3 regions of the Pseudonocardia sediminis genome follow, and region 2 is predicted to be linked to each of the others. Evidence: riboswitches for the same ligand, from Rfam matches in the RefSeq annotation. Region 2 holds a riboswitch; each other region holds the start of a gene.

The links. A riboswitch is a leader RNA that binds a small molecule or an ion and turns the genes downstream of it on or off. The one in region 2 is predicted to bind cobalamin.
Region 1: another riboswitch for cobalamin. It lies ahead of metE (5-methyltetrahydropteroyltriglutamate--homocysteine S-methyltransferase); the one in region 2 lies ahead of cobN (cobaltochelatase subunit CobN).
Region 3: another riboswitch for cobalamin. It lies ahead of EV383_RS09710 (hypothetical protein); the one in region 2 lies ahead of cobN (cobaltochelatase subunit CobN).

Annotation. Positions count from the first base shown of each region.
Region 1 is NZ_SHKL01000001.1:4,322,051-4,325,318, reverse strand. It holds gene EV383_RS20030 (molybdopterin oxidoreductase family protein) at 1-1,111, shown strand, start outside; cobalamin riboswitch at 1,177-1,385, shown strand; gene metE (5-methyltetrahydropteroyltriglutamate--homocysteine S-methyltransferase) at 1,541-3,268, shown strand, end outside.
Region 2 is NZ_SHKL01000001.1:2,389,806-2,393,073, forward strand. It holds gene EV383_RS11195 (C40 family peptidase) at 1-883, opposite strand, end outside; cobalamin riboswitch at 999-1,178, shown strand; gene cobN (cobaltochelatase subunit CobN) at 1,302-3,268, shown strand, end outside.
Region 3 is NZ_SHKL01000001.1:2,057,216-2,060,483, forward strand. It holds gene cobA (uroporphyrinogen-III C-methyltransferase) at 1-29, shown strand, start outside; gene EV383_RS09700 (Dps family protein) at 69-617, opposite strand; gene EV383_RS09705 (MarR family winged helix-turn-helix transcriptional regulator) at 758-1,243, shown strand; cobalamin riboswitch at 1,304-1,505, shown strand; gene EV383_RS09710 (hypothetical protein) at 1,572-2,021, shown strand; gene EV383_RS09715 (FecCD family ABC transporter permease) at 2,028-3,110, opposite strand; gene EV383_RS09720 (FecCD family ABC transporter permease) at 3,107-3,268, opposite strand, start outside.

The DNA.
Region 1 (3,268 bases), 1.9 Mb from region 2:
GGACGGGTTCCTGACCGAGACCGCGCAGTTCGCCGACGTCGTCCTGCCGGCCGCGATGTGGGGCGAGAAGCAGGGCACGTTCACCAACGTCAACCGGGTCGTGCACCTGTCGGAGAAGGCCGTCGAGCCACCCGGTGAGGCGCGCAGCGACCTCGACATCTTTCTCGACTACGGCACCCGGATGGACTTCCGCGACCGCGACGGCGCCCCGCTGATCGGCTGGTCCACGCCGGAGGGCGCGTTCGACGCCTGGCGCGAGTGCAGCCGCGGGCGGCTCTGCGACTACTCGGGGCTGTCCTACGACGCGCTGCGCGGCGGCAGCGGGATCCCGTGGCCGTGCACCGACGAGCAGCCGGCGGGGGTGAACCGGCTCTACGCCGACGGGGTGTTCGCCACCGACCCCGACGTCTGCGAGACCTACGGCCACGACCTGGTCACCGGCGAGGCCGTGTCGCGGCAGGACTACCTCGCCTCGCCGCCGCACGGCCGGGCCTTCCTGCGGGCGTGCGAGCACGTCGCGCCGCCCGAGTCACCGGACCCGGACTTCCCGTTCGCGCTCACCACCGGCCGGACCGCCTACCAGTTCCACACCCGCACCAAGACCGGACGCTCGCCGCAGCTCAACCGCGCGGCACCGGACGGCTGGGCGGAGCTCTCGGTCGCCGACGCCGCACTGCTCGGCGTCGGTGAGGGCGACCGGGTGCGGGTCCAGACGCGCCGCGGCGCCGTCGAGGTCCCGGCCCGGGTCGGGCGCGGCCGCGACGGGGTGGTGTTCCTCCCGTTCCACTACGGCTGGTGGGACGACGGCGACGGGCGCACCCCGACCGGGCACGCGGCCAACGAGACGACGCTCTCGGCGTGGGACCCGGTCTCGAAGCAGCCGCTGTTCAAGATCGGCTCGGCGCGGGTGACCCGGATCGACGTCGCCGACGGGCCGTCGCCGGCACCGACCACGACGGCCTCGGCCCCGGCCGACCGTCGCGGCGTCCCGGCGACCCGGGGCGGGACCGACAGCGCGACCCGGGAGCAGATCCGCGTCGCGGAACCGCCGCCCGCGCCGCCGACCCCGGAGCACACCCCCAACACCGGCCCGCGCCCCGCGCTGCGCTGAACACCCCGGCGCGACCGGACGTGACAGGGGGCACACGTCCGGTTGCGCCGCGGCCGGATGGCCCTACAGTCGGCCGTGCCGACGGTTCGCGTCGCGGCCCTGCGGGCCACGGCGCGAGGCAAGAGGGAACCCGGTGTGACTCCGGGACTGCCCCGCAGCGGTGAGTGGGAACGACCGCCGTCACGAGCACTGGGAACTCCCTGGGAAGCGACGGCCGGTAGGAACGAGCACGACGCCCACGAGTCCGAAGACCTGCCGCCGGTGCGTGCACCGCCGGTGCGCGCGGATCCGTGGCCTCGCGGGTGGGCCGTGCGGAACCCGGGCCGCGCCGTGCCCGCCGGAGACCCCTCCGGTGACGGCCGCCGGGTGTCGGACGTGCCTCCTCGTGCACGACCGCGGGTCCTCCACCGCGCTCGCGAGGAGAGAGCCGTGACCTCAGCACCATCCACCCGCGCCCGGACCGACCTGGGCAGCACCGTGATCGGATACCCCCGGATCGGACCGGACCGGGAGCTCAAGCGCGCCACCGAGGGCTACTGGGCCGGGACGATCGACCGCGACACCCTGCGCGGGACCGCCGCCGGGCTGCGCCGCGACACCTGGACGGGCCTGCGCGACGCGGGTCTGGGCTCGGTGCCGTCGAACACGTTCTCCTACTACGACCAGATGCTCGACACGGCGCTGGCCGTCGGTGCGGTCCCGGAGCGGTTCGCCGGCATCGCCGGGTCCGAGGACCGCCTCGACCTGCTGTTCGCGATGGCCCGCGGCCGGGAGGGGATCCCGGCGTGCGAGATGACCAAGTGGTTCGACACGAACTACCACTACCTGGTCCCCGAGCTGGGCCCGAGGACGCGGCTCGCCCCCACCGACCGCAAGGCGGTCGAGGAGTTCCGCGAGGCCGCGGACGCCGGTGTGCGGACCCGTCCGGTGCTGATCGGGCCGCTGACGTTCCTGCTGCTGGCCAAGCCCGCGGAGGAGGCCCCGGAGGGCTTCCGGCCGCTCGACCTGGTCGGGCCGCTGGTGGAGGTCTACGTCGACCTGCTCGCCGAGCTGGCCGCGGCCGGAGCGGAGTGGGTGCAGCTCGACGAGCCCGCGTTCGCCGCCGACCGGACGCCGGAGGAGATCGCGCTGCTGGGGAAGGTCTACGACCGGCTCTCCGCGGCACCGTCGCGCCCGCGGCTGCTCGTCGCGAGCTACTTCGGTGAGCTCGGCCCGGCCCTGCCGGTGCTGGCCCGCACCGCGGTGGACGCGATCGGTCTCGACCTGGTGGCCGGGGCCGCCGACCTGGAGTCGGTGTCCGGGATCCCCGCGCTGCTCGGCAAGACGGTGCTGGCCGGGGTCGTCGACGGGCGCAACGTCTGGCGCACCGACCTCGACGCCGCGCTCGGCAAGGCGACCGTGCTGCAGGGCGCGGTGGGCCGGGTGGAGATCAGCACCTCCTGCTCGCTGCTGCACGTCCCCTACGACGTCGAGGCCGAGACCGGGCTCACCGCGGACGTCGTCGACCGGCTCGCGTTCGCGAACCAGAAGGTCGACGAGGTCGTCCTGCTCGCCCGTGCCCTGCACGAGGGCCCGGGCGCGGTCCGCTCCGAGCTCGAGGCCGCCCGCGCCGTCCGGGCCGGTGTCGCTGCGGCGAGCGGCCGGGACGCCGACGTCCGGCGGCGTCTCGTCGAGCTCGGCGAGGACCACTACCGGCGCGGCGACGCCGGGGCCCGCGCCGCGGCCCAGCGGGCGGCCCTGGGACTGCCCGAGATCCCGACGACGACGATCGGCTCGTTCCCGCAGACCGGTGCGATCCGCGCCGACCGGGCGGCGCACCGGGCCGGGCGACTCGACGACGCCGCCTACACCGAGCGGATGCGCGCGGAGATCGAACGCGTCGTCGCGCTGCAGGAGAAGATCGGCCTCGACGTGCTGGTGCACGGCGAGCCCGAGCGCAACGACATGGTCCAGTACTTCGCCGAGAACCTGGACGGCTTCGCCACCACCGAGCACGGCTGGGTGCAGTCCTACGGGTCGCGCTGCGTGCGCCCGCCGATCCTCCACTCCGACGTCTCCCGGCCGGAGCCGATCACGGTGGAGTGGGCGAGGTACGCACAGTCGCTGTCGGACAAGCCGGTCAAGGGCATGCTCACCGGCCCGGTGACGATCCTGGCC
Region 2 (3,268 bases):
TCCCACCCTGGCGGCCGTAGAACAGCAGGTCGCCGGGCTGGAGCCGGTTCTTCTCCACCGTCCGCCCGCCGGTGGCCTGGGCCGAGGCGTCGCGCGGGACGGTGATCCCGTGCACGCCGTAGACGGTGCCGGCGAGCCCGGAGCAGTCCAGGCCGTACCCGGCGCGACCGCCCCACAGGTACGGCCGTCCGAGGAAACCGCGCGCGGTGGCGACCAGGTCCGCGCCGGTCGGTGACGGAGCGGCCTCGCCGTCGGCGACGACCGTCACCGCGCTCGCGGCGACCCAGCGCACCCCGTCCGACGGCGTCGCGACGAGCACCGCGCCGTCCCGGGAGTCGAGGACGGGCAGGCGGGTGTTCGCGCTGACCTCGGTCGCCCGCCGGGTCAGCGCAAGATCCTCGTGGAGCCAGGTGAGCGGCGCCGACACGACGGCGGTCGGTCTGTCCGCGGTCAGCGCGGCGAACCCGGCGGAGTCGGTGAGCTGGGCGTCGGGGATCCAGCCGGGGTAGCCGGCCGCGTTCTTCGGGGTGGGCTGGCCGGGCACCGCGACCTGCGTCCAGCCGCCGCGGCGGTCGAGCACCTCGACGTGCCGGCCGTAGAGCGCCTGGGTCTGGGTGCGGTTCGACGACGTCAGGTCGAGCTTCTGGGCGGTGGTCATCGCGGCGAGCCAGCCCGGTACGTCGGACGGGTTCGCCAGCGCGGGCCGGTCGACCGGGCGCGGGGAGTCCGGCGAGGTCCAGACGGTGGCCACCGCGACGTCGACGACGGTGGAGGACGACGGCGGTGACGTCGGGACGGACGCCTCGGCGGTCGTCACCGGGATCAGGGCCAGGGCCAGGGCCGGCGCCAGCACGGACGCCACGGAACGCAGAGATCGGAGCACGGAACGTCCTTCGCGGGGGAGACCCCGATCGTCGGCGATCACGAGCGATCCGGACAAGACGGACCACCCGACCGAACGCGTGACGACGGCGACCTCTCCCACCCTCGCTTGACGCGGTGCGCCCGCGTTGCGGACAGTGTTGCCACACCTTCATACGGCGGGCGGGAACAGGAAGCCGGTGCGAATCCGGCGCGGTCCCGCCACTGTCACCGGGGAGCGGACCCCACCTCACGGCCACGGACCCACGGGTCCGGAAGGCCGGGGCGAGCGCCGATCCGGGAGCCAGGACACTGCCCTGCCCGCCGCCCGTGCGCTCACCTGCGCTCGGGCCGACCGACCCGGGACGCGGATCCCGAGGAAGGCTCACCGCCGTGCGCCTCGCCCTGTCCTGCCCTGCCGTCACCGGGGGAGCAGCCGCATGATCCTGCTGCTCTCGACCTCGGACACCGACCTCCTCTCGGCGCGGGCCTCCGGCGCGGACTACCTGCCCAAGAACCCGAACTTCGTGCCGCTCGACGACCTGCGGACGATGGCGACCGACGCCGACGTCGTCGTGATCCGGGTGCTCGGCGGCTACCGGTACTTCGAGCAGGGCCTGGACATGCTCCGCGGGCTCGACACCCCGCTGGTCGCGCTCGGCGGGGAGATGGCCCCGGACGCGGAGATGATGGAGCTCTCCAGCGTCCCGGCCGGCGTCGCGGCGGAGTCGCACACCTACCTCGCGCAGGGCGGGCCGGCGAACCTCGCCCAGCTGCACGCGTTCCTCTCCGACACCGTGCTGCTCACCGGTGAGGGCTTCGCCCCGCCGGAGGAGCTGCCGCAGTGGGGGCTCCTCGAGCGGGAGGCGACCCGGCAGGACGGGCCGACCGTCGCCGTCCTCTACTACCGCGCCCAGCAGCTGGCCGGGAACACCCACTACGTCGCCGCGCTGTGCGACGCGATCGAGAACGCCGGCGCGAACCCGCTGCCGATCTTCTGCGCGTCGCTGCGCCAGGCCCCCGGCGCGCTGCTGGAGCGGCTGCGCGAGGCCGACGCCATGGTCGTCACCGTGCTCGCGGCCGGCGGCACCCGACCCGCCGCCGCACAGGCCGGAGGCGACGACGAGGAGTGGGACGTCGCCGAGCTCGCCGCGCTCGACGTCCCGATCCTGCAGGGGCTGTGCCTGACGTCGTCGCGGGCGATGTGGTCGGAGAACGATGACGGCCTGTCCCCGCTCGACGTCGCCACCCAGGTCGCGGTGCCCGAGTTCGACGGCCGGCTGATCACCGTCCCGTTCTCGTTCAAGGAGATCGACGCCGACGGGCTCGCCACCTACGTGCCCGACCCCGAGCGCGCCGCCCGCGTCGCCGGGATCGCCGTGCGGCACGCGAACCTGCGGCGGATCCCGAACGCGGACAAGAAGATCGTGCTGATGCTCTCTGCGTACCCGACGAAGCACGCGCGGATCGGCAACGCGGTCGGCCTCGACACCCCGGCCAGCACCGTCGCACTGCTCCGCGCCATGGACGCCGCCGGCTACGACATCGGCGACTTCCCCGGCGTCGAGAACGGCGACGGCGACGCGCTGGTGCACGCGCTGATCGAGGCCGGCGGGCAGGACCCGGACTGGCTGACCGAGCAGAAGCTGGCCCACAACCCGGTCCGGATCTCCGCGGCGTCCTACCGGCGCTGGTTCGACACGCTGCCCGACGACTTCCGCGCGGGCGTCGAGGAGGCGTGGGGCCCGGCTCCCGGCGACCAGTACGTCGACCGCAGCCACGACCCCGAGGGCGAGATCGTCGTCGCGGCCCTGCGTTCGGGCAACGTGACGCTGATCGTGCAGCCCCCGCGCGGGTTCGGCGAGAACCCGATCGCGATCTACCACGACCCGGCCCTGGCGCCGTCGCACCACTACCTGGGCGCCTACCGCTGGCTGGCCGCCCCCGTCGCCGACGGCGGCTTCGGCGCCGACGCCGTGGTGCACATCGGCAAGCACGGCAACCTGGAGTGGCTGCCGGGCAAGACGCTGGGCATGTCCGCATCCTGCGGGACCGACGCCGCGCTCGGCGACCTGCCGCTGATCTACCCGTTCCTGGTCAACGACCCCGGCGAGGGCACCCAGGCCAAGCGTCGCGCGCACGCCACGCTGATCGACCACCTGATCCCGCCGATGGCCCGCGCCGAGGCCTACGGCGACATCTCCCGGCTCGAGCAGCTCCTCGACGAGCACGCGAACATCTCCGCGCTCGACCCGGTGAAGCTGCCCGCGATCCGCCAGCAGATCTGGACGCTGATGCAGGCGGCGAAGCTCGACCACGACCTCGGCCTGGAGGAGCGCCCGCACGAGGCCGAGTTCGACGACTTCCTCCTCAACGTCGACGGCTGGCTCTGCGAGATCAAGGACGT
Region 3 (3,268 bases), 330 kb from region 2:
CCGGGCCCGGCGGTGCGGGAGCCGCGTAGCCCCCGCGCCGCACCGGCCCGGCGTGGCGGTGCCGGGTGTCAGGACGCCGCGGCGGCGTCGTTCTCGGTGGAGGCCCCGGCCTGGCTCAGCGTGCCGTCGGCGCTCTCCAGGTGCGCGCGGACGAACCACTGGTACTGCTCGAGGTCCGCCGACTGCCCGGTCAGCATGTCCTCGGTCACGTGGTCGATCTTGCCGGTGCTGTCGATCGCGGCCCGGTGGTCGCCGACGACGCCGGAGTAGACGAGGTCGAGCGCGCCCAGGTGCTTGATCGCGGCGCCGCGGCCGATCGAGTAGTCGTCCCAGCTGCGGGCGGCGACGAGGGCGCCGGGCGTGCCGGTCGGCGAGCCGCCGAGGGTCGCGATGCGCTCGGCGACGGCGTCGACCATCTCGCGCACGCCGTCGACCTGCGGGTCGAGCATGGTGTGCACGGCGATGAAGTGCGGGCCCACGACGTTCCAGTGGACGTGCTTGAGCGTCAGCGCGAGGTCGTTGAGGGCGTTGAGGCGGTCCTGCAGGATGCGGACGACCTCACCGGCCTGGTCGCGCTCGATGCCGGGAACGGTGTACTGGACGGTGTCGGTCGACACGTGGTGTCCTCTCGAAGTGATGGCGGGTCACGGGACGGACGTCGTCCGGCCGTGACCGTCGGACTTCCCGCCTACCCCGCCCGCGGCCGGTCATGCACGCGAGTCGTGCGAAGCCGATTACCGAGTGCGACCATCGACGGGTGAGCCCATCGCCCGCCCCGCCCGACGGGGACGCCCTCGTCGACGCCGTGATGACGGCCAGCCGTGCGCTGCTGGCGGTCGCCGCGCGGTCGGTGGCGGCGGTCGACGAGGACGTCACGTTGCCGCAGTACCGGACGCTGGTCGTGCTCGCCCAGTACGGGGCCCGCCGTCCCGCGGACCTGGCCGCCTCGCTGTCGGTGACCCCGTCCACCGCGACCCGGATGTGCGACCGCCTGGTGGCGAAGGGCCTGATCGACCGCGAGCGGTCCGACGACGACCGGCGGGCCGTCGGGGTCGCGCTGACCAGGGCGGGGGAGGACCTGGTGCGTGACGTCACCGGCCGCCGCCGCAAGGAGCTCGGCACCCTGCTCGGCGCGATGCCCGAGAGCGGCCGTCTCGCCGTCGTGGAGGCCCTGCGGTCGTTCGCCGCCGCGGCCGGGGAGATCCCGGAGACGGAGTGGGCGGTCGCACCGACCCCGCTGTGACGTTGCGCCGGTAGGCCGGTCGGGACCGGGTCCGGGTTGACCACCGCGCCCCGCCGTGGTGATGTCGTCGGCGACGACGGTGCAGGAAGCCGGTGCGAATCCGGCGCGGTCCCGCCACTGTCATCGGGGAGCACGTCCCACCGCGGCCCCGTTCCTCCGGGGACGGGACGTCGTGGACGGTCACTGCCGGTACCCACCGGTGGGAAGACCGGGCCGTGCGGATCCGGGAAGCCAGGAGACTGGCCGTCGTCGCGCGGTATCGGTGGGCGCGAGGCCCGCGGAGCCGCGGATCCGACGGCAGAGGGCGCGGACCCTCGAGGAGGCCACGATGACCGGCGACGGTCCTGCTACCACCCCTGCCCGCGCGGGCACGCTCGTCGTGCTCGGCGCGACCGGTCCGGCCGGATCCTCCGACGGCGGATCCTCCGACGCCGGGCCGTCCGGCCCCGAGCGGGCCGCCGACCTGCTCGCCGCGGCCGACGTCGTGTTCACCGGTCCGGCCGGGCCCGGCGCCGATCCCGAGTCGACGGTGCTGTTCTACGTCGAGGCCTGGCGGGTCGAGCCGGTCCGCCCGGGCGAGGCGGCACGGCGGATCGCCGAGGTGCTCGACGGCGCCCCGGGGCGGGTCGCGGTGCTGGTGACGGCCGGGCCGCCGTCCGCCGACACCGCCATGACCGCCGCGCTGGACGGCCTGCGGCACACGGCTCCCGGGATCCGGGTCCGGGACACCGGCGCGGTCGCGCTGCTGCCCCCGCGCCGGGTGCCGCTCGGGTCCTGACCCCGCTCAGACGCGGGCGGACCGCCCGCGGACCAGCAGCCAGATCAGGTACGGGGCGCCGATCGCGGCGGTGACGATCCCGACCGGAAGCTCCGCGGGGAGCACGGTGCGCGCGATCAGGTCGGAGACCACCACCAGCAGCCCGCCGTAGACGGCGGAGGCGAGCAGCGGCGGGCGCGGCGCCCCGACCAGCCGCAGGCAGATCTGCGGCACGACCAGCGCGACGAACGCGATCGGGCCGGCGCTGGCGGTGGCCACCGCCGTCAGCGCGACGGCCAGCACGATCAGCGCGGACCGTGCCACGTTCACCCGCACGCCGAGGGCGGTCGCGGTGTCGTCGCCGAACTGCAGCGCGCCGAGCCCGAACGCCAGCAGCAGCGCGACCGGCACCAGCACCAGCAGCGCGATCGACACCGGGACGACGTTCTCCCAGCCGCGGGCGTTGAGGCTGCCGGTGAGCCACACCGTGGCGCGGGCGGCGTCACCGATCCGGGCGGCGATGAGCAGCCAGGACGTCACCGCCGTCGCGGCCGCCCCCACCCCCACCCCGACCAGCACGAGGCGGTAGCCGTCGATGCCGCGCCGCCACGCCAGGCCGTAGACCAGCCCGGCGGTGAGCAGCCCGCCGGCCAGCGAGGCGAGCGGCAGCCCGGCCGCGGACAGCGCGACGGTGGACGAACCGCCGCCGAGGACGATCACCACCACCGCCGCGGTGCCGGCGCCTGCGGTGACGCCGAGGATGTCCGGGCTGGCCAGCGGGTTGCGGGCGACGGTCTGGGTGATCGCCCCGCCGATCCCGAGCGCGGCCCCGACCAGCGCCCCGGTCAGCGACCGGGGCAGCCGCAGCTGCCAGACGACGAACTGCTGCCCGCGGGTGCCGCCCCCGGCCAGCGCGGCCAGCACGTCGCCCAGCGGGATGGGGAAGTCGCCGCGCCCGACGTTCACCGCGACGGCCAGCACCAGCAGCACGAGCCCGGCCGCGGTCACCGCCAGCATCCGCGGGCGCCAGACCCCGGACAGGCCGCGCCAGCGCAGCGCGGGGCGTCCCGCCACGGTCACGGCGGACGCGGCGGGAGCCGGGGCGCTCACAGCGACGCCATCCGCCGTCGCCGCACCAGCGCGACGAAGAACGGCGCGCCGACCAGAGCGAGCACGATCCCGACCTCCAGCTCTCCGGGGCGCACCACGACCCGCCCGATGACGTCCGCGGTCAGCAGCAGCACCGCGCCCGCCAGCCCGGACGCGGG